Regions from separate parts of the Mesorhizobium album genome, predicted to be linked through region 3. Evidence: predicted binding sites of a transcription regulator. Region 3 holds the regulator's gene; each other region holds the start of a gene.
What was found. The regulator LexA, encoded in region 3, represses DNA repair genes until DNA is damaged. The targets are predictions, from matches to a motif close to TGTTCNNNNTGTGTTCNG.

Region 1: RFN28_RS12480 (helicase-related protein) is a predicted target of LexA. The motif match lies at 3,416-3,433, and genes of this name have one in related genera.
Region 2: dinB (DNA polymerase IV) is a predicted target of LexA. The motif match lies at 2,075-2,092, and genes of this name have one in related genera.
Region 4: RFN28_RS17905 (DNA recombination protein RmuC) is a predicted target of LexA. The motif match lies at 2,960-2,977, and genes of this name have one in related genera.

What each region holds. Positions count from the first base shown of each region.
Region 1 is NZ_JAVIIW010000012.1:53,749-58,941, forward strand. Features, by position in the region: gene RFN28_RS12480 (helicase-related protein) at 1-3,247, opposite strand, end outside; gene phbB (acetoacetyl-CoA reductase) at 3,959-4,684, opposite strand; gene RFN28_RS12490 (acetyl-CoA C-acetyltransferase) at 4,817-5,193, opposite strand, start outside.
Region 2 is NZ_JAVIIW010000072.1:14,174-19,366, forward strand. Features, by position in the region: gene RFN28_RS32900 (hypothetical protein) at 1-188, opposite strand, end outside; gene RFN28_RS32905 (polymerase) at 312-551, opposite strand; gene RFN28_RS32910 (hypothetical protein) at 965-1,324, shown strand; gene RFN28_RS32915 (cupin domain-containing protein) at 1,535-1,915, shown strand; gene dinB (DNA polymerase IV) at 2,162-3,424, shown strand; gene RFN28_RS32925 (aldose 1-epimerase) at 3,727-4,590, opposite strand; gene RFN28_RS32930 (SRPBCC family protein) at 4,756-5,193, shown strand, end outside.
Region 3 is NZ_JAVIIW010000004.1:11,876-17,068, reverse strand. Features, by position in the region: gene gltX (glutamate--tRNA ligase) at 1-533, opposite strand, end outside; partial or broken gene RFN28_RS04540 (ComEC/Rec2 family competence protein) at 628-3,074, shown strand; gene lexA (transcriptional repressor LexA) at 3,160-3,900, opposite strand; gene RFN28_RS04530 (molybdopterin molybdotransferase MoeA) at 4,017-5,193, opposite strand, start outside.
Region 4 is NZ_JAVIIW010000020.1:75,705-80,897, forward strand. Features, by position in the region: gene RFN28_RS17880 (transporter) at 1-51, shown strand, start outside; gene truA (tRNA pseudouridine(38-40) synthase TruA) at 48-836, opposite strand; gene RFN28_RS17890 (GNAT family N-acetyltransferase) at 932-1,438, opposite strand; gene fmt (methionyl-tRNA formyltransferase) at 1,435-2,370, opposite strand; gene def (peptide deformylase) at 2,376-2,906, opposite strand; gene RFN28_RS17905 (DNA recombination protein RmuC) at 3,010-4,263, shown strand; gene RFN28_RS17910 (GFA family protein) at 4,517-4,921, opposite strand; gene RFN28_RS17915 (cation diffusion facilitator family transporter) at 4,953-5,193, opposite strand, start outside.

The sequences.
Region 1 (5,193 bases), on a different contig from region 3:
GCTTGGCGAAGGGCGAATCCGGGTCGAAGCGCTGCGGGCGCTCCTCGCGCGGCTTGCTTTGGAAGGCCGGCTTGCCGGCTGAAGCATTGCCCTTGCCGTCCGGCCTGTTGCCTTTCCAGCCAGACCGGCCCTCGCGGCGGTCGGGGCGCTCGCCCTGCGGCCTGCCTTCGCGCCGTTCGCCGGTTTCCGGCCTCGGCTTGAACTTGTTGCGATCGAAGCGCGGCTTGCCGGCGCCGTCGCGCTGCTCGCGGCGGCCCTCATGAGCCGGCCGATCTCCAGCCTGGCCGCCCGGCTGGCCATCGCGCGCGGCCTGGGCGTTGCGCGGACGGCTGTCGCGGCGGTGGCGCGGACGCTGATGGTCGAAGCGCGCCTGCCGCCACAGCAGGATCGGCTTCGGCTCTTCCTCGGCGGGGGCTTCGCCGGCGGCTTCGGGCGCTGCCGCTGCAGCCGGCTCGGCTTCGTTTGCCGCCGAAGTCTCCGGCGGGGTCTCGCCGACTGGCGCGTCGCTTTGTTCCTCCGGCTCGCCCGCCGCAGCGGCCTGCGCATGCGGTTCCGCTTCGATTGCGTCCTGCTCGACTGTTTCGGCAACGGGCTCCACGCTTTCGGCCGGGGGTTGCTCCGTATGCGCTTCGGCCTCCGAGCTCTCAGCCGGCGCTTCGGCCGCGGCGTCGGCGGCCGTTGCCCCGGCCGCCTGCGCGGCGCGCGCGGCCTCTTCCGCCGCTGCCTTAGCGGCAGCGGCTTCGCGGGCGGCGTTGTCCAGCGCATCGAGCTTGGCCTTCACCTCGGCGGCCGGCTTCGGCTCGGCGCGATAGCCGAGACCTTTGAGGATCTCCTCCATGTCGTCGGCGGTGGCGCCGAGGATCGACATCATCGGCGGCGTCACCATGAAGGCATGGCCGTCATAGGCGCCGTCCGGCCGCTGGCCGAGGCCGGGCTTCCAGTTGGTCGCCGGGCGGATGAGGTCGGCCAGCCGCTCGAGGATGTCGACGCGCACGGCGCGGCGGCCGAGATTGCGGTAGCCGGCGAGCTTGTAGAAGGTTTTGTCGAAGGACGGGTCGATGACCACCGAGGTGCGGCCCGAGGCCAGCGCGTGGACGACGTCGCCGAAGCCGGGCTTCTCCTTGCCGTCGTTGTTCAGCGCCCAGAGCAGCGTCACCAGCCCGGCGGGGGCCGGCTTGATCAACGCCGGCACGAAGACGTGGTAGGCACCGAAGCGTACGCCCAGGCGACGCAGCGCAGCGCGGCCCTCCTGGTCGAGCGACTTCATTTCCTCCGCGATGTCGCGGCGGTTGATGAGGCCGAAATGCTCGACGAGCTGGAAGGCGATGCCGCGGGCGATGCCAGCAAGCTGCTCGGCGTTCTTCAGGTCAACCAGCGGCTTCAGCAGCGTTTCGATCTGGAAGTTGACGAAACGCTCGGCGCGCGCCGCGACCTTGTCGCGGGCAGGGCCGGTCAGCTGCTCGTCGGCAAGCAGCACAAGCCGCGGCTTCAGCGCCTCGTCGCCGGCGACCAGCGTGCCGATCGGCGCGCCGATCCAGCGCAGGACGCCGTCCGAGCCCAGGGCGAGATCGCCATTGGCGCAGGCGGCAAAGCGTTCGGCGCGCGCTTCGAACTCCGTGCTAAGCGCCTTCTGGGCGGCGGTCCGCACCGCCTTGGCATCCTCGCCGCCGGCGCTCTGGTCGGCGGTGAAGCGGAACCCCTGCAACTCGCCGACATGATGGCCTTCGACGAGGACGGTTCCGGATGGGCTGATTTCGGCTTCAGGCATGGTATTTTCTCTAAGGCGCCGCATGAGCACGGAAGTCCTGCGATCTACGAAGCGTTTCGTCAACCGCTCATGCAGCGCATCGGACAATCTGTCTTCGATTTCGCGCGTCTTTTCCTGCCAGTGTGCCTGATCGGCCAGCCAGCCCGGTCGGTTGGAGACGAAGGTCCAGGTGCGAATCTGGGCGATCCGGTGCGACAGCGTGTCGATATCGCCATCTGTCGTGTCGGCTCGCCGCACCTGCTCGGCCATGTAATTCTCGTCGACATGGCCATGGCGCGCAAGGTCCATATAGATCGAGGCGATGAGGTCGGCATGCTGGGCGGGCGCGATCTTGCGGTAGTCCGGCAGCGCGCAGGCTTCCCACAAGAGCGCCACACGCTCCGCGCCGGAGGCGAGCGCGCGGATATCCTCGTCGCGCGACAGATGTTCCAACGCCTGCGCGTCCACCGCCGGCAGCGCGCGCGTCAATCCTTCGACCGGCGCGTTGGTCTCGATCGAGCGCTTGAGCGCATCGAGGCTGGTAAAATCGAAATCGGCGGTGCGCCACTGCAGAACCTTCACGGCGTCGAAATCGTGCCCCTCGATCTTCTGGACCAGATCCTCGTCGAACGGATCGACCTGGCCGGTGACGCCGAAGGTGCCGTCACGCAGGTGCCGTCCGGCGCGGCCGGCGATCTGGCCGAGCTCGGCGGCAGTCAGGTTGCGGTACTGGTAGCCGTCGAACTTGCGGTTCTGGGCGAAGGCGACGTGGTCGAGGTCGAGATTCAACCCCATGCCGATGGCGTCGGTGGCGACGAGATAGTCGACATCGCCAGACTGGAAGATTTCCACCTGGGCGTTGCGGGTGCGTGGCGAGAGCGCCCCGAGCACGACCGCTGCGCCACCCTGCTGGCGGCGGATCAGTTCGGCGATAGCGTAGACCTCGTCGGCGGAGAAGGCGACGATCGCCGTGCGCCGCGGCAGGCGGGTGAGCTTCTTGGAACCGGCATAGGCAAGGTGCGACAGCCTCGGCCGCGTCACCACCGACACGCCCTTCAAGAGGCGCTGGAGGATGCCGTGCATAGTGGCGGCGCCCAGAAGCAGGGTTTCCTGGCGGCCGCGCAGGTGCAGGATGCGGTCGGTGAAGATGTGGCCGCGTTCGAGGTCGCCGGCAAGCTGCACCTCGTCGATGGCGACGAAGGCCGCGTCGGTCTCGCGCGGCATCGCCTCCACGGTGCAGACCGAATATTTGGCGCTCGCCGGAACGATCTTCTCCTCACCGGTGACCAGCGCCACCTTGTGGGCGCCGACCTTCTCGCAGACGCGGGTATAAACTTCGCGGGCGAGCAGCCTCAGCGGCAGGCCGATAACGCCGCTCTCATGCGCCACCATGCGCTCGATGGCGAGATGGGTCTTGCCGGTATTGGTCGGCCCAAGCACGGCCGTCACGTCGCGGCCCGTAAGGATCAGCGGATGGGTGTGTTTCGGCTGAATGTTCATCGGCCCGGAAATTAAGGTCTTTCTGCCGCTTGTTTGTCGGAACGCGGCGGTGCCGCCGCGTGTGACAGGCGACACATAGGGATTTAGAGCGCGAAGCGAAAGCGGAATGTTCCTACGAAGGACGGCGACGCAGGTTGGCACCCGTCAAAATGCGCTGTCGTTAACTGCTGGAACGAGTCTGGAACGAATCGGCGACGAATCACTGACTCGTTCTGATTCAGGTTTTGTTCACGGCTATATGTGGATTTTTTGACGCTGAGTCTCACCACATGCTGAATCTGTGGATTGGCCCGTTTCATGCTTGGCTGAGGCAAGCCCCGATGGGCCGTTAACCTTTGCCGGTGAACGATCGCGACGGATGCGAGCGCAGCCACCAAGATTATGAAATGGTTGACCTTTCCTAAACCGCCGTTAATCATTTCGGCGCCATTTCCGGCTCTTTGCGTTAACGTTCTGGCCAAAGACGGAACGAATCGGCGACGAATCAGCGATCCGTAATGTTTCCTGTTTTGTTCACCCCTAGATATGGTGTCGTCCACAGCTTGCGTACCGAAAATTCACAGCTTGTGAACCGTCTTTTGCACCGGGAGCGGGGAGGCCGTTAACTTTTGCGTGCCGTATTGAGGCAGGCGCTGGGCGGCCCGCTTGGAGTCGCAGACAAAAAACAGGCGATCCAGTTGCCCGGACCGCCTGCCGTCGGTGTCAAAAAAATCAGGCGAAGTACTGGCCGCCATTGGCGGTGATGGTCGAGCCGGTGATGAAGCCGGCATCGTCCGACGCCAGGAAGACGACGCAGCGCGCGACCTCTTCCGGCTCGCCGAGGCGGCCGACCGGAATTTGCGGGATGATGCGCTCGTTGAGCACCTTCTCGTCGATGGCCTTGACCATGTCGGTGGCGATGTAGCCGGGGCAGATGACGTTGACGGTGATGCCCGCGCGGGCGCCCTCCTGGGCCAGCGCCTTCGAGAAGCCGATATCGCCGGCCTTCGAGGCCGAATAATTGACCTGGCCGGCCTGACCCTTCTGGCCGTTGATCGAGGAGATGGTGATGATGCGGCCGAACTTGCGGTCGCGCATGCCGCTCCACAGCGGGTGCGTCATGTTGAAGACGCCGGAGAGGTTGGTGTCGACGACCTCTTTCCACTGCTCGCGAGTCATCTTGTGAAACATGGCGTCGCGGGTGATGCCGGCATTGTTGACCAAAACCGAAACCGGGCCGAGATCGGCCTCGACCTGCTTGATGCCGGCGGTGCAGGCGTCGTAGTCGGCGACCGACCATTTGTAGACCGGGATGCCGGTCTCGGCCTTGAATTTCTGGGCCGCTTCGTCGTTGCCGGCATAGTTCGCGGCAACCGAATAACCGGCATTCTTCAAGGCGACCGATATCGCCGCGCCGATGCCGCGCGATCCGCCCGTGACGATTGCTACCTTGGTCATGTGCTCCTCCCTTGGTCGGGGGAACGAATAGGGAGTAGCGAATAGCGAGTAGGGGTCCGATGTCCCGTCGCGCAAACGCTGTTTTCCCCTATTCGCTACTCCCTATTCGCTATTCGCTCGTTCGCTATTGCCTCAGTTCAACGCTTCCACACACATCGCAACGCCCATGCCGCCGCCGATGCAAAGCGTCGCGAGACCCTTCTTGGCGCCGCGGCGGCGCATCTCGTAGACCAGCGTGTTGAAGACGCGGGCGCCGGAGGCGCCGATCGGATGGCCGATGGCGATGGCGCCGCCGTTGACGTTGACGATCGCAGGATCCCAGCCCATGCCCTTGTTGACGGCGCAGGCCTGCGCGGCGAAGGCCTCATTGGCCTCCACAAGGTCGAGGTCCTTGACCGACCAGCCGGCCTTCTCCAGCGCTCTCTTCGAGGCCGGGATCGGGCCGGTTCCCATGATCGCCGGATCGACGCCGGCGGTGGCCCAGGAAGCGATGCGGACCAGCGGCGTGA
Region 2 (5,193 bases), on a different contig from region 3:
GCGCAGCCGCGTTCCAGCGCCACCTGGCTCAAGGCGTTTGCCGCCGCCTCGTCCGACGAGACGAAGTCGCCGGTCAGGACGCGCAGTTCCTCGACGGCTTTCGCCATCGAGATGAGGCGACCCGCAACGCGGTCGCTCGCGCAGGCGTCGACAATGTAGATGAGATCAATGAGTTCGAAGCTGTCCATGGCGGCCTCCGCCCGCTACGTCCCTTCGACTCAGTCAACGGCGCGGCGGGCGGCGAGGTTCCGCGCTCTAAAGCGCGTCGCGCTGAAGCGGATTCAGCCGACGCGCTTTAAGTCTTGTTCCGATCAGGAATTCGACGGCGGCCTCGCCGACGCGCGCTTGAGATCGAAGCGGGGCGGCAGGCACGGCTCGAGGCAGGTCCTGCGCACCGATCCGGTCGTGGCCGGATCGACCGGGATAAGGACCTCCATCCCGGCCCGGCGTTCCGGCCAGAGCGGCCTGCCGAAGACCAGGAAGATGCCGGCGATCAACACCGCCAGCAGAAGAGCGGCGAATGCGTTCGCGATGATCTCGCCGGGTTGCATGGACATCTCCCTGGTGGAACGCTCAAGAAGTTGCCCGCCACATCGCAGGTGATGGCGGGCACTCCTTTGGCAGCCGCCGATGAAGGGACTTTGTTCGACGGCCTGTGAGGCAATGAATTGGCGCCGCACTTGTTTCCTTAAATCCGGCCATTCGGGCCACTGCGTTCAAGGATGTGCGACTTCAGTCCACGGTCGCCAGGGACGGTAGGCCCAGTGCCCAACTATTGGCTTTTCCGGTCGGGCCCGTACGCAGCAGCCGATCATGTCGGCCAGACGCAACCAGTTGCCTGCGAGCGCATTGACTGGACGGCTACTCCAGCTGCTGCCCGCGCCTTCTGCGGAAGACGCGGGCTTTTTTCTCGCCGCCTGGGCTCTCAATCATCCATTTTCATCGGCTGATGGCCCGGCCTCTGATGCCAGACGACCTGGCGAAAATCCGTCAGCTCGACCACCTGCTCGCAGACCGGACAGATATAGCTGTCGCAGCATTGACGAAGCGCCGGCGGGTCACGGTGGGCCGTGACGGCGGGCGGGTGCGGATCCGTTGGCAAGGCTTGATTCAGCATCGACTTCCTCCCTGGTTTTTCTGGTTTTTCGAGCATTATTCCTCGCCCCGCTTGCTCCTCGCCCATGGCGGTTTCAATCGGCGCGACCAGCGCGCGCCGGCGAGCGGAATTGGAGATGGATTGTTGTGGATGGGGCTTGGCTTTGCCGTGACGTTATCGGCGAAATTCACTTACCAAGGGTTCATCGAATTCTCCCTTTGGGAGTGAAAACGGATGGTCCCTCAACCATCGCCGTGCCAGGCAAGAAGCAGCAAATCACCGGCAGGGCGCGCTTGCAATAGCGGTCTCGCCGCAAAATCGATTACCCGCCGCGCCCGGCAATTACATTAGCAATTGCTCATTGACAGGCGTATGAATCCGGCAGCGGTCGCCGACGATCGCAGCGTCCGGCTCCGCTTGAAAACAGGGGAGGATGTCATGGCCGAAGCTGCAATGAACGTCACCAAACTCGCATCCAAGTCGCACGACAATCCCGACGAGGTCCGCTCGCCCGCCAAGACGCGCGTCGAAATCGTGCGGCTGCCGGGCTTCACGCTCGGGCGGATGAACATGCAGCCTGGCTGGAGCTGGTCCGAATGCGTGAAACCGGTGGTCAAGACCGACAGCTGCCAGGTCTCGCATGTCGGCTATGTCGTATCCGGAAGTATCACCGTGCGCATGAACGACGGAACCGAGAAGACCTTCACCGAAGGCATGTCCTACACCATCCCGCCCGGCCATGACGCCTGGGTGGAAGGCGATCGGCCGTTCCAGTGCATCGAGGTGCTCAGCGCCGAGCAATACGCCAAGCCGGCATAGGGCGGCGGTTGGCGATTGCAGCGATCGCCTGTCTGAGCGCTCTCCCCTTGTTCTGAGGGAGGATTGGCGGCTTCGACGCAACCGCCTCCGAAAGCATGGGTTGCGTGCGGTTGCGAACGTTCTCATTCGCGGCGTCGTCGCTTGACAAGAAACCGGTTTTGTTCTCTCTATGTTCCAGTAAAAACCTCTTACAACAGTCGTCGCTAATGCTGCGACGCCGCAAGGGGATGGAGACGGGAGCGCGCGATGCTCGCCACGAACGCCGCTTCAGCCGCCACCATCCTGCATGCCGATCTCGATGCCTTCTATGCCTCGGTCGAGCAGCTGCTCGACCCGTCGCTGCGCGGCAAGCCGATCGCGGTCGGCGGCGGCGTGGTGCTTGCCGCCTCCTATGAGGCGAAGGTTTTCGGTGTGCGCGGCGGCATGCCCGGCCGCAAGGCGTGCGAGCTCTGCCCGCAGCTCATCTTCGTCGGCGGCCGCTTCAGCGAATATCAGCGCCTGGGCGACGCCGCGATCAGGGTGCTCGACGATTTCACGCCGCTGGTCGAGCGCATCTCAATCGATGAGGCCTTCGCGGATGTGGCCGGCTGCACACATCTGTTCGGGCCGCCGGAGGAGATTGCGCGAAAAATCCGCCGCCGCGTGAAGGCCGAGCTCGGCCTGCCGATCTCGATCGGCGTGGCGCGGACAAAGCATCTCGCCAAGATCGCCTCGCAGGTGGCGAAGCCCGACGGGCTGGTGGTGGTCGAGCCCGGCACCGAGCTTTCCTTCCTGCATGAGCTGCCGGTGTCGCTGATGTGGGGCGTCGGCCCGGCAACCAAGGCCAAGCTCGCTGAAATCGGCGTCGAGACTATCGGCCAGTTGGCGCACACGCATAGCGGCGCGCTGCAGCGGCTGATCGGCCATGCCGCCGGCCAGAAGCTCGCGGCGCTCGCCTGGAACCGCGACCCGCGCCGGTTGGAGACGCATCGCCGCGCCCATTCGGCCGGCGCGCAGTCGGCGCTTGGCCGCAAGCCGGCGCTGCCACACGTCTTCGTGCCGACGCTCCTGCATCTGGCCGACCGCGTCGCCAGTCGGCTGCGCGCCAAGGACAGGCCGGGCCGCACGGTGACGGTGCGGGTGCGCTTTTGCGACATGCGCGCCGTCACCCGCTCGGTGACGCTGGAGCAGCCGATCCAGGCGACAACGATGCTCGCCGAAATCGCCGAGGAGCTGGTGCGCGGCGTGCTCGCCGCCCATCCGGGAGAGCGGGAAATCTCGCTGCTGGCGATCTCGGTCTCGCATCTGGAGGAAAGCACCGAGCTGCAGCTCGAGCTGCCGCTTGGACTTGCCGACGAAAAGCTCAAGCCCGGCAGCCGCCGCGGGCTCGCCCGCTTCGGCGCCGACCGCGCCGTCGACAAGATCCGTAAGCGTTTCGGCAAGGAAGCCGTCGGCTACGGCACCGTGGCGCTGGAAGCAGCGCGCTCGGTGCCGGATGAATTCAGGGAGCTGGCGGAGAAGGAGCTGTGAGGGCTGGAGCGCTGGAGAATTGGGGCGAAGCGCCGGAGCTGCCAATCTCCCCCCTTGTGGGGGAGATGTCCGACAGGACAGAGGGGGCGCTGTCCCGCCAGCCTATCCTCTTCGTCATCCACGGGCGAAGCAAGGAGCGAAGCGACGCAGCGCAGACCCTAGGATCCTGCCGTGACCTGCGAGCGTTGCAACGGTGCAGAACGCTCACCATCCGGTTCCGCGAAGGCGGCGCTCCTAAGCCCTCTGTCCTGCCGGACATCTCCCCCGAGGGAAGATTGCGCACTCCGCCGCTGGCGCGCGGCTTAATCAGTCTCGGCAATCTCCCAGTCCAGCGTCATGGCGGCGCTCATCGTTTGCCCATCATCGAGCACCGTCAGCCCCTCGCCGTGATGCGCGTCGACGGTGTGCGAGACCGGCTCGAAGCAGAAGAAGCCGGCATCGGGCGACGGCGAATAGAGGATGTAGACGGCAAGTTCCGGCGAGGCGCTCAGCGCAATTCTGATCCCATCCTCGAGCTGCGTGATCGAGGCGCGACGGTTCCAGCCGTCGAAGGCGTTGTTCACCCAATCGAACGGCAGCGGGATGGGGCGCTCGAAATCCCAACCCGGATGCTCGCTCACCGGCACGACGCCGACAGGCAAATGGCGCTCGTCCTCAAGCCAGACACGTTTCGCCTTCGCCTTCAGCAGGGTTGTGTCGCCGCGCGGGAACCAGGGGTGGAAGCCGAGACCGTAAGGCAGGCGCATGCCGGCGCGGTTCTCCACCGTCAGACATGCGTCCAGCGCGCCGTCCTGCAGCGCATAGGTGACGGTTGCCGCATAACGGTACGGCCCGATCGCGCCGTCTTCGAGCACCAGCTCCGCTTCGGTCTCCGTGCGGCGCGCAAGCCGCCACGGTTTCTGGAAACCGTCGCCATGGATCGGAAAGGCCTCTCCCGGCACGTTCGGCTCGACGGCGTGGAAGCGGCCGTCGAAGGTGAAGCCGCCGCCGGAGATGCGGTTCGACCACGGCACCAGCAGCTGGCAGCCGGACGCGCCCGTGCCGTCCCCCGGTTTCAGCAGCGCGACCGGCGCGCTGCCGATCACCAGCGCGTCGTAGCGGGCGATCGCCGCGCCCTTCTGTGGCGCCAAGACCAGCCTCGATTGTCCGTCGTTCAGTTCGACCATGCAGGCCCTCATCGATGGCGATGTTGCCGCTCATCTTTACGCGAATTGGCGCAGAAGCAGATGTGACGTACACGGTCGCGGCTTAAAAAATTTGGGTGCCGCTGTCGGGCTGGCCAAACCTCGTTCGTCATAGGAGCATAGACCGGCAATCAGAGGAGAAACGATATGCCCAGCACTATCCGCCTGCACCGCGTGCTCGCCACCAAGCCGGAGAAAGTCTACCGCGCCTTCATCGAGGCGGACGCGCTGGCCAAGTGGCTGCCGCCGAACGGCTTCACCTGCACGGTGCATCACCTGGAAGCGGCCGTCGGCGGCACCTTCAGAATGTCCTTCCGCAACTTCACCACGGGCGAGAGCCACGCCTTCGGCGGCGACTATGTCGAGCTCGTTCCAGGCGAGCTCGTGCGCTACACCGACAAGTTCGACGATCCCAACCTGCCCGGCGAGATGCAGGTGAGCGTGAGCCTGAAGAAGGTCTCGGTCGGCACGGAGATGGAGATCACCCAGGCAGGCATTCCCGACGCCATTCCGGCCGAAGCCTGCTATCTCGGCTGGCAGGAGTCGCTCAAGAACCTGGCAAGGCTCGTCGAGCCCGAGATCAAT
Region 3 (5,193 bases):
GAGCGCAGGATGATGAAGTCGTCGAGATCCTTGTTCGGGAAGCGCACCTCGCCCTGCACGCGGTCATGCACGATCGTCTCGCCCTCGGTCGGCGCCTTGATGCGGATGGCGCCCTTGATGCCGGGAGGCGCCTCGGAAGGGTCGCGGTCGCGCCATTGGCCGTTGTAGCGCGGCGGCAGGCCCCTGGCGCGTGCCGCCTCGCGCATCGCCTCGAGCTCGGCAGGCGTCTCGAAGCTGTAATAGGCCTTGCCCAGGCGCACGAGCTCCTCGGCCACCTCGCGGTGGCGCGGCGCGCGCTCGAACTGCGATACGGCCTCGCCGTCCCACGAGAGGCCGAGCCAGGTCAGCCCGTCCAGAATGGCGGCCGTCGCAGCCTCGGTGGAGCGCTCGCGATCGGTGTCCTCGATGCGCAGCAGCATCGTGCCGCCCGTGTGCTTGGCATAAAGCCAGTTGAACAGCGCCGTGCGCGCGCCGCCGATATGCAGGAAGCCGGTGGGCGAGGGGGCAAAACGGGTGACGACCTTGTCGGACATGGAACTCTCGGAAGAAGCACTGAAGCAGGCGTGGTTGCGCGGACTTTCGCGGTTCATGTAGCATAGGAGGTCTGGGGCGCAAGGGGCAGACCCGATGGCTGGACGTGGCCGGGGCGCGGAGGAGGGCGAGGGGACGACAGCTGGCGTCAGCGAGCGCCTGCTGTTTGCCGGCACCGTGCCTGCCGAAGCGACACCGGTCCCGCTCCCGGCGCCGCGTCCGGCTACAGAGATTCTGGAGCCTGGCGGCGGGGCCTCTCGCACGCTCTCTCCGCCAGCAACCATCGATCGGATCCGCAGGCAGGTGCGCCGCGCTTCGCTTCCCGCGTTTGGCCGAAGCGTCGCTGCAGCCGCTGCCACCGAGCTTGACCGCGGCATCGGCTTCCTGCTGGTGCCGGTTTTCCTGGCAGCGGGCGTCATCCTCTATTTTTCCCTGAGCACCGAGCCGGATCTCTACAGGCCGCTTGCGGCTGTTGCGCTGATCGCCGTCTGTGCGGCGGTTTCGCGCTCATGGCCGAAGACGCACCTCCTCTTCATGGCGGCGCTGTTTTGCGCGCTGGGCTTTGTCGCTGCGAAGGTCGAGACCTGGCGCGCCGCAACACCGATGCTCGGCTCCGAGATCCAGACACGGCTGATGGGCCGTGTCGTCATCGCCGAGGAAATGGCCAATGACCGTATCAGGCTGACCATCGACCTCATCTCGACCGCGCACCCTAAGCTGCGCTACGCCCCGGATCGCGTCAGGCTCTCGGCGCGCAGGATCCCACCCGACTTGGAGGCAGGATCGCTGGTGACAGGCTATGCGCGGCTCTTGCCGCCGACCGGCCCGGTCCGCCCCGACAGCTACGACTTCTCCTTCGACAGCTATTTTTCCGGCATCGGCGCCAGCGGGTTTTTCCTCGGCGATCCGAAAGTCGTTTCGGCAACCGACCCGCCCGCCGGCGCAGGCCTAGCCTCCGCCGTCGAGAACGCTCGCGAAAATATCGCAGATCATATCAGAAGCACGGTCGGCGGTCCGGAAGGGGAGATCGCGGCTGCGCTGATCGTCGGTGTTCGCGCGGGCATTCCCGAGGACATCAACGAGGCGATGCGGCGGACCGGTATCTACCACATCATCTCGATTTCCGGCCTGCACATGGCGCTGGTCGCCGGCACGATCATGCTTTTGCTGCGCGGCGCCTTCGCGCTGTTTCCGGATTTCTCCTCGCGCCGCCCGGTGAAAAAATACGCCGCGGCAATCGCGCTGGTGTCGATCGCCGCTTATCTCGTCATTTCCGGCGTCGTGGTCGCGGCCGAGCGGAGTCTCATCATGCTCGCGGTCATGTTGATCGCCGTGCTCTTCGACCGGGCGGCGCTGACGATGCGCAATCTGGCGATTTCGGCCATCGCCGTCATCCTGGTGTCGCCGCATGAAGTGGTCGGCCCGAGCTTCCAGATGTCGTTTGCCGCCACGGCAGCGCTCGTCGGCGCCTATGCCGGCTGGGCCGAATACCGCACCGGCAAAGTGAGGGTGCCGCCGCCGAAGCGTTCGTTCCTGCGGTTCCTGTCGCGAAAGCTGGCGGTCGGAGCGGGTGGCGCCGCCATGACCTCGATCATCGCCGGAAGCGCTACGGCATTGTTTGCCATCTGGCACTTCCAGCGCGTCTCGCCGCTCAGCCTGCTGGCCAATCTCGCGATCATGCCGATCGTCACGGTCGTGATGTTCCTTGCCGTCGCCAGCGCCGTCATGATGCCGTTCGGCTTCGACTGGCCTTTCCTCTATTTGATGGGCAAGGGGCTGACGGCGATGATCGCGATCTCGGGGTGGATTTCGGAACGCTCGCCGGTCGATGCCGTCGGGCTGATCTCGATCCAGTCGGTGCTGCTTACGACAATCGCGCTGGTCATTGCGACCATGGCCACCACCTGGCTCAGGCTGGCGGCCGTTCCCTTCGCGTTGGCCGGCCTGCTGACGATCCCGCAGGTGCGCACGCCGGACGTCCTGATTTCCGAGGATGCGCATCTGGTGGCGATGCCGATCGGCGGCGGCGAACTCGCCATCAACCGCGCGCGCTCCAACGAATTCACAACCGACAACTGGAAACGGCGCTGAAGGCCGAGACAATCGTGCCGCCCGAGACATTCGTCAGCGGGGAGATAACCGATCCCGTCGGCCTGCCGCCAGGCTCGCCTTTCTACTGTACCGGCGACCTCTGCATTGGCCGGCATCCATCCGGCGCGCTCGTCGCGCTAGCCGAGAACCGCGACAGCGCCCGGCCGGCCTGCGGCTTCGCCGATCTCATCGTCATCAACGACGCCATGGCCTACAACCCTTGCCGCGATCCACGCGTCCTCGTCGTCACCAAGCGGCAGCTCGCGCGTGACGGCAGTGCCGCCGTCTTCTTCGACCCGCAATCGGCGACAGCGCGGCCAGCCATTCACTATGCCGTCCAACAGCCTTACCGTCCCTGGCACGAGCAACGACGGTATTCGCGCGAGGCGAGGGGGCTGGCACCCTACAAGCAGCCTGAAACGCCAGAAGCCAAGCCTCAACCGGCTCAGTAGCGGTTCAGCCATGCTGAACCGCTACTGAGTGTTTGTCTTGACGCAATTCCGGACGGAAAACCGCTGCGCACTTTCCTGGAATTGCTCAGTAGCGCCGGATGAGCCCGACGAGCTTGCCCTGAACCTTGACGCGATCTGGGCCGAAGATGCGGGTCTCATAGGCCGGATTGGCGGCTTCCAACGCGATCGAGGCGCCCTTGCGGCGGAAGCGCTTCAGTGTCGCCTCCTCGTCATCGACCAGCGCCACCACGATCTCACCCGGGCTCGCGGTGTTGGCATTGCGGATGATCACGGTGTCGCCGTCGAAGATGCCCGCCTCGATCATCGAGTCGCCCTTGACCTCCAGCGCATAGTGCTCGCCGCCCGTGATCATGTCCGGCGGCACCGTGATCGAATGCGTCTGGTGCTGGATGGCGTCGATCGGCACACCGGCGGCGATGCGGCCCATCACCGGAATGGACACGGCCGAAACGGCATCGTCGTCATTGCTGGGCGCCGGCGTGCGCGAAGGCGCCGCAGGCTTGATCTGTCGGCCGAGATTGCCTTGTCCGAGACTTCCCTGGATGACGCTCGGCGAAAACTTCCTCGCCGCGTTGAGGCCGGGCGCGATGGAATCGGGCAGGCGCAGCACCTCGAGGGCGCGCGCCCGGTTCGGCAGCCGGCGAATAAAGCCGCGCTCCTCCAGTGCCGTGATCAGGCGGTGGATGCCCGACTTCGAGGCAAGGTCGAGCGCTTCCTTCATCTCGTCGAAAGACGGCGGAATGCCGCTTTCCTTGAGCCGTTCGTGGATGAACATCAGAAGTTCATGTTGCTTGCGTGTCAGCATGGCAGCCCCCAACGGGTTCCAAAACCAGAATCAGAAAACAAACCCAGAACAAACACTATCTGTTCCAGTTGTGTTCCGCAACCGTTTAAAGTTTAGTGAATGTGTTGACGTTTTGTTCAGCGTAACATCAGAACGCTGCATTCGGCGCCGGCTTCCGCGGCCGGCGCGTAGGGCTCGCGCACGATCAGGCCGTTGGCGTCGGCCAGCATCCGCAGCATCGAGGAATCCTGGATGCCGAACGGCGTTGCGACCAGCGCCCCGGCATCCTCGCGCACGACGGCGCGCACATAGTCCTGCCTGATGTCGTTAGCGTGCATCGCGGAACCCAGCCATGCCGTGCGAATGTCCTGCCGGTAGGGACGACCGCCGAGCCGCGCCAGGAGCGGCTTCAGGAACAGTTGCGAGCAAACCAGGCTCGCCACCGGATTGCCGGGCAGGCCGACGCAGCGGATGTCGCCGAGCCGGCCAAACATCAGCGGCTTGCCGGGGCGCATGGCGATCTTCCAGAAATCGAGCTGCATGCCTTCGCCGGTCAGCACGTCGTGGATCAGGTCATGGTCGCCCACCGAGGCGCCGCCAAGCGTGACGATGACGTCGGCGCCGGCCTTGACCGCTTTCTTCACCAAAGCCGCGATTGCGTCCTTGCGGTCGGCGGCAATGCCGAGGTCGAGCGCGCGCGCGCCGACCGACTGCGCCACGGCGGCGACGCCATAGGCGTTGGACGAAATAATCTGGTCGGGACCGAGCGCGCTGCCCGGCGGCAACAACTCGTCGCCCGTGGCGATGATCGCGACGAACGGCTGCCGCACCACATTGAGGCTCGGATGGTTGGCCGACGCCGCCAGCGAAAGCGCTGCCGGATCGAGGTCGCGACCTTTATGGAGGAGCACGTCACCCTCGCCGAAGTCGAGTCCGCGGCGACGGACGTTGCGTGCCTGCGCGGTCGGCTCGATCACTTCGATGCTGCCGCCGCCGAGGTCGCGGACATTCTCCTGGATGACGACGGTGTCGGCACCTTCGGGGAGCGGCGCGCCGGTGAAGATGCGCACGGCCTCGCCCTTGCCGACGGAACCAGTAAAGCCGCGCCCGGCAGGCGCCATGCCGATGACGGAGAGCCGCGCCGGCATTGACACTACGTCCGTGTAGCGTACGGCATAGCCGTCCATGGCCGAAGCGTTGAAGGGCGGCTGGGTGCGCAGCGCCGCCACCGGTTCGGCCAGCACGCGGCCGGCCGCATCGGCGAGCGGAACGCTTTCGCTGGGCAGCGCCGCAGCACCTTCCAGCAGGCGTTCG
Region 4 (5,193 bases), on a different contig from region 3:
GGCCTGCAGGCGCTGCTTGGCATCGACATACCGAATGGGGCAAGGGGCTAGATCTCAGCGCCCTCTGCCACCACGGATTTGCCAGCCACCTCCGGATAATCCACCCCCACGAGAAAAAGCCCGTCCGGCGGGGCAACCTGGCCGCAGGCGGCGCGGTCGCGCGCTTCGAGGGCCGCCTTGAGATCGGCGGCGCTCCAGGAGCCGTCGCCGACGCGCCGCAAGGAGCCTACCATCGAGCGCACCTGGTTGTGCAGGAAGGAGCGCGCCGAGGTCCTGACCTCGATGAGATCGCCCACGCGGCTGACATCGAGACGCGCCAGCGTGCGGACCGGGCTCTCGGCCTGGCATTGGGTAGAGCGGAAGGTGGTGAAATCGTGCCGCCCGAGCAGCACTTTTGCCGCCTCGTGCATGGCCTCGGCATCGAGCCGCTTCGGCACCCACCAGACCTTGCCCTTTTCCAGCGCCGACGGGGCGCGGCGATTGAGAATGCGGTAGAGATAGTGGCGGCCGGTGGCGGAGAACCGGGCGTCAAAATCGTCGGCGGCGACCGCCGCCTTCAGGATGGCGATGCGCGCGCCGGCCGCCTGCAGATGGGCGTTGACGGCATCTCGCACCTTGTCGCCCGCCCAAGCCTTGGCGAGATCGACATGCGCCACCTGGGCGGTGGCGTGCACGCCGGCATCGGTGCGGCCGGCGGCACGTATTCTCACCTCTTCGCCGCAGAACTTTTCGATCGCCTGCTCGATCGCCTGCTGCACCGAAGGCTGGTCCGCCTGATGCTGCCAGCCGGCGAATTGGCTGCCGTCATATTCGATATCGAGCCGAAAACGCGGCATGTTCAGACAACCGCCTGCGATCGTGGCGAGGCTTTGTCTTTTCGGTTGAGCATGATCTTTCCCGAAAACCGGTTCCCACTTTTCGGGATCATGCTCTAGGCGGCCAGCGCTGTGAAAGCCGAAGCATAAACCAGCTTGCCGGCCTCGGGCGCGTCGCCCCAGGCGAGAGCCTGCAGCGCCTCGCCCTGGTATTCGCTCTCGAACTTCTCGGCGCGGGCATGGGTGTAGCCGAAGCGGCCGTAATAGGCCGGATCGCCTAGCACCACGGCCAGCGTCTCGCCGGCTTCCTTGAGGCGGACATGCGCCTCGCGGATCAGCGCGCCGCCGATGCCAGTGCCGTGGAAGGACGGCTCGACCGCCAGCGGCGCCAGCGCCACGGCAGCGAAACGCTTGCCGCCGTTCTGCACGAAAAGCCTGGAGAACAGAATATGGCCGACGACCTGACCATCCTCTTCCGCCACCAGCTCGACGACCGCGTCGCCGCCGGTCACCAGCGCGTCGACCAGGCCGGCCTCGGTCTGCTGGCCGAAGGCATGCTCCTCGACGAGGCGGATCGTCTCGCGATCCCGCGGCGTCGCCGCGCGTATCGACATCATGCTCATTTGAGTTTCATTCCTTTTTCGATCTTGGCCCCACGCAGGAATTCCTGCGCGGCGGCGGGCCTTCCGCCCGCCCGTTGAACTTCGACCAGCCGGACCGCGCCTGACCCGCAGGCGACCGTCAGCCGGTCATCGAGAATTCCTCCCGACTCGCCGACGCCTTCAGACAGCGTCGAGCGAAGCAGTTTCAGCCGCTCCATGCGGCCACCAATTTCGACCTCGCTCCACGCGCCCGGAAAGGGCGAGAGGCCGCGAATGTGATTGTGGACTTCGCCGGCAGGCCGCGTCCAGTCAACGCGCGTCTCCGATTTATCGATTTTCTTGGCGTAGGTCACCCCCGCCGTTGGCTGCGGGGTAAATGTCAGACAATTTATCCCCAACTGCGCGAGCGCTTCCACCATCAGCGAAGCGCCGATCGCCATCAGGCGGTCATGCAATTCGCCGGCGGTCATATCGGAACCGATGGCGCATTTTTCAACCAAGGCCACCGGCCCTGTGTCGAGACCCTCTTCCATGCGCATGACCATCATGCCTGTCTCGGCATCGCCGGCCATGATGGCACGCTGGATGGGAGCAGCACCGCGCCAGCGCGGCAAAAGCGAGGCATGACCGTTGAGGCAGCCGAGCTTCGTCGCCTCAAGAACGGGTTTCGGCAGAAGCAGACCATAGGCGACGACCACGGCGACATCGGCGTGCAAGGCGGCAAAGGCCCGCTGCTCAGCGTCGCCCTTGAGCGATGTCGGCGTCCGCACTTCGAGGCCAAGCCGTTCCGCCTCGCGCTGCACGGGCGAGGGCGTCAATTCCAGCCCGCGCCGGCCGGCGGCGCGCGGCGGCTGCGTGTAGACGGCGGCGATGTCATGGCCGGCTTCGGCAATGGCGCTGAGCGTCGGCACGGAAAAATCCGGCGTGCCCATGAAGATGACGCGAAGGGGCATGACCCCTAGCCTACCATCTTGCCCGGCGCCTTCTCCTTGGCGAGCTTCTTGAACTTCCTCACCACCATGTCGCGCTTCAGCTTCGAGATGTGATCGATGAACAGCACGCCGTTGAGATGGTCGATCTCGTGCTGCAGGCAGGTCGCCATCAGGCCTTCGGCCTGCATCTCCTGCAGCTTGCCGTCGCGGTCGAGATATTTCACCCGCACGGCGGCGGGACGCTCGACCTCGGCATAATAGTCCGGGATCGACAGGCAGCCTTCCTCATAGACCGAGCGCTGGTCGGAGCTTTCGAGGACTTCCGGATTGATGAAGACATGCGGCGCCGGCGGCTCGCCTTCCTTGGCAAGGTCGATCACCAGCAGGCGCAGCGCTTCGCCGACCTGGATCGCCGCTAATCCGATGCCCGGCGCGTCATACATGGTCTCCAGCATGTCGTCGGCGAGCTTGCGCAAATCGCTGTCGACGCGCTCGACCGGTTTGGAAACCTGGCGCAGGAGAGGATCGGGAAGGATGATGAGCGGCTTGATCGACATGGCGTTTCACCTAAGACCTCGTTGGAGAAGCGTCAACCGGGATAGCCCTGACATGTTCACGTTTTGATCTATGCCAGCAGGCCGAATCGGTTATGCTGCTTCCATGAACGACATGACCTCAATACTTTCGGAACCGGTCGCGCGGCTCGGCGCCACCACGATCACGCTCGGCGAAGCGCTCGGTTTTGGTGCGCTCCTGCTGCTGGCATTGTTCCTGGCGCTTGTCATCGCGCTCTGGCGCGCGGCCAAGGCGCGCGCGGTTGCCACGGCGGAGGCCGCCGACCATGCCCGCGACACCGAAGCGCGCATGGCTGACATCCTGCAAGCGCAGGCCGAGATGCAAGGGCGCATGGGCGCGATCGCCGAAGTCTTCGGAGCCAGGCAGGCCGAGCTCACCCAGTCGCTCGGCCAGCGGCTCGACGCGATGACCGGCCGCCTTGGCCAGACCATGGCCGAGCAGACCAAGTCGACGCATGAGAGCCTGGCCAAGCTGCAGGAGCGGCTGGCGGTGATCGACACCGCGCAGGGCAACATCCAGTCGCTCGCCGGCCAGGTCGTGCAACTGCAGGCGATCCTTTCCAACAAGCAGACGCGCGGCGCCTTCGGCCAGTCGCGCATGGAAGCGATCATCGCCGACGGCCTGCCGCACGGCGCCTATGAGTTCCAGGCGAGCCTCTCCAACGGCAGCCGGCCGGACTGCCTGGTGCGGATGCCGAACGGCGCGCCGATGCTCGCCATCGACGCCAAGTTCCCGCTGGAGGCCTGGAATGCCATCCGCGCCGCCGAGGGGGCCGAGCTGCAGAAGGTGGCGGCGCAGGCGTTCCGGCGCGACATCGAGGTGCATATCCGCGATATCGCCGAAAAATACCTGATCCAGGGCGAAACGCAGGACACCTCCTTCATGTTCGTGCCGTCGGAGTCGGTGTTCGCCGAGATCCACGAGAATTTCGAGGCCGTGGTGCAGAAGGCGCACCGCGCCCGCGTCGTCATCGTCTCGCCGTCGCTGTTGATGCTGTCGATCCAGGTCATCCAGGCGATCCTCAAAGACGCGCGCATGCGCGAGCAAGCGCATCTGATCCAGGGCGAGGTGATCCGCCTGATGGAGGACGTGGCGCGCGTCGACGAGCGCGTGCGCCGGCTGCAGACGCATTTCGGCCAGGCGGCCAAGGATATCGACGACATTCTCGTGTCGACGACGAAAGTCACCAAGCGCGGCCAGAAGATCGAGGCGCTGGAGTTCGGCGAAGGCGAGGCCGAGCCGCCGCGCGGTGGCCCGGCCAAGGTGGAGGCCGGCGCGCGGGTGGCCGATTCCAAGACGGGCCAATTGCGGCTGAGGGTGGTGGAAGACGGCGATTAGCCACCCCGCCTTGGAGATTGGCCGGAACGGCTATCACTTCGTCATCCTGGGGCGAAGCAAGGAGCGAAGCGACGCGCGCAGACCCAGGATCCTGCCGTGACGCTAAGGCGTTGCGGCGGTGCAGAATTCTGGTCCGTCGCGTTCCTCGATGACGGTCACGGCATGGATCCTCGGGTCAAGCCCGAGGATGACGAAGGCGCGGAAGATTCGGCCAATCGCCGAGGTCTGCGCCAGTCCGCCGATGCGATGACCGCTACTGCTCCTCGACGATCCTGGTGCCCTCGAATTCCGGCAGCCAGTGCAGCGCCGAGCGGTGCCAGTATTGTGTTCTCGGCACCAGCTGGTCGCGCTGGCGTGCGGTGCCGGTCCTGATGCCGTAGACCTTAGGCCCGTCGCCGACGGACGTGGCGTAGAGATGCGAACCGCAATCACCGCAAAAGCCCTGTGCCCGCTTGGCGCCGCTCGACCCGGTCTTGATATAGACCTTGGGCGTGCCCTTGGTGATGCGATAGTCCTCTTCCGGCACATGCACGGTGACGCGGAACGCGGTGCCGGTGAGCTGCTGGCAATCCGTGCAATGGCAGATCGAGGTCTTCTCGGGATCGACCTCGGCCTCGTAGGTGATGGCGCCGCAATGGCACCCGCCGTCGATCTTCATCGGTCTTTCTCCATCAGAGTTTCACCCAAGTCTAACCCTCGCCGGAGGTCTCGGCGATGGCCTTTCGCCTGAGCTCCCATATGCCGGCGGCCTGTGGCTTGACAAAAAGCCTGGCGATCTCCGGCATCTCCTTGTTCAGCCGCGCCTCAAGGCGCTCGATGCACGCTTCGATCTCCGGCGCGGTGAGATGATCCTCGAACTCGATGCTCAAGCCGGCGACGATCTCCTCGGGACCGATATGGACGCTCAATATGCCGTTCGCCCGCTGCACG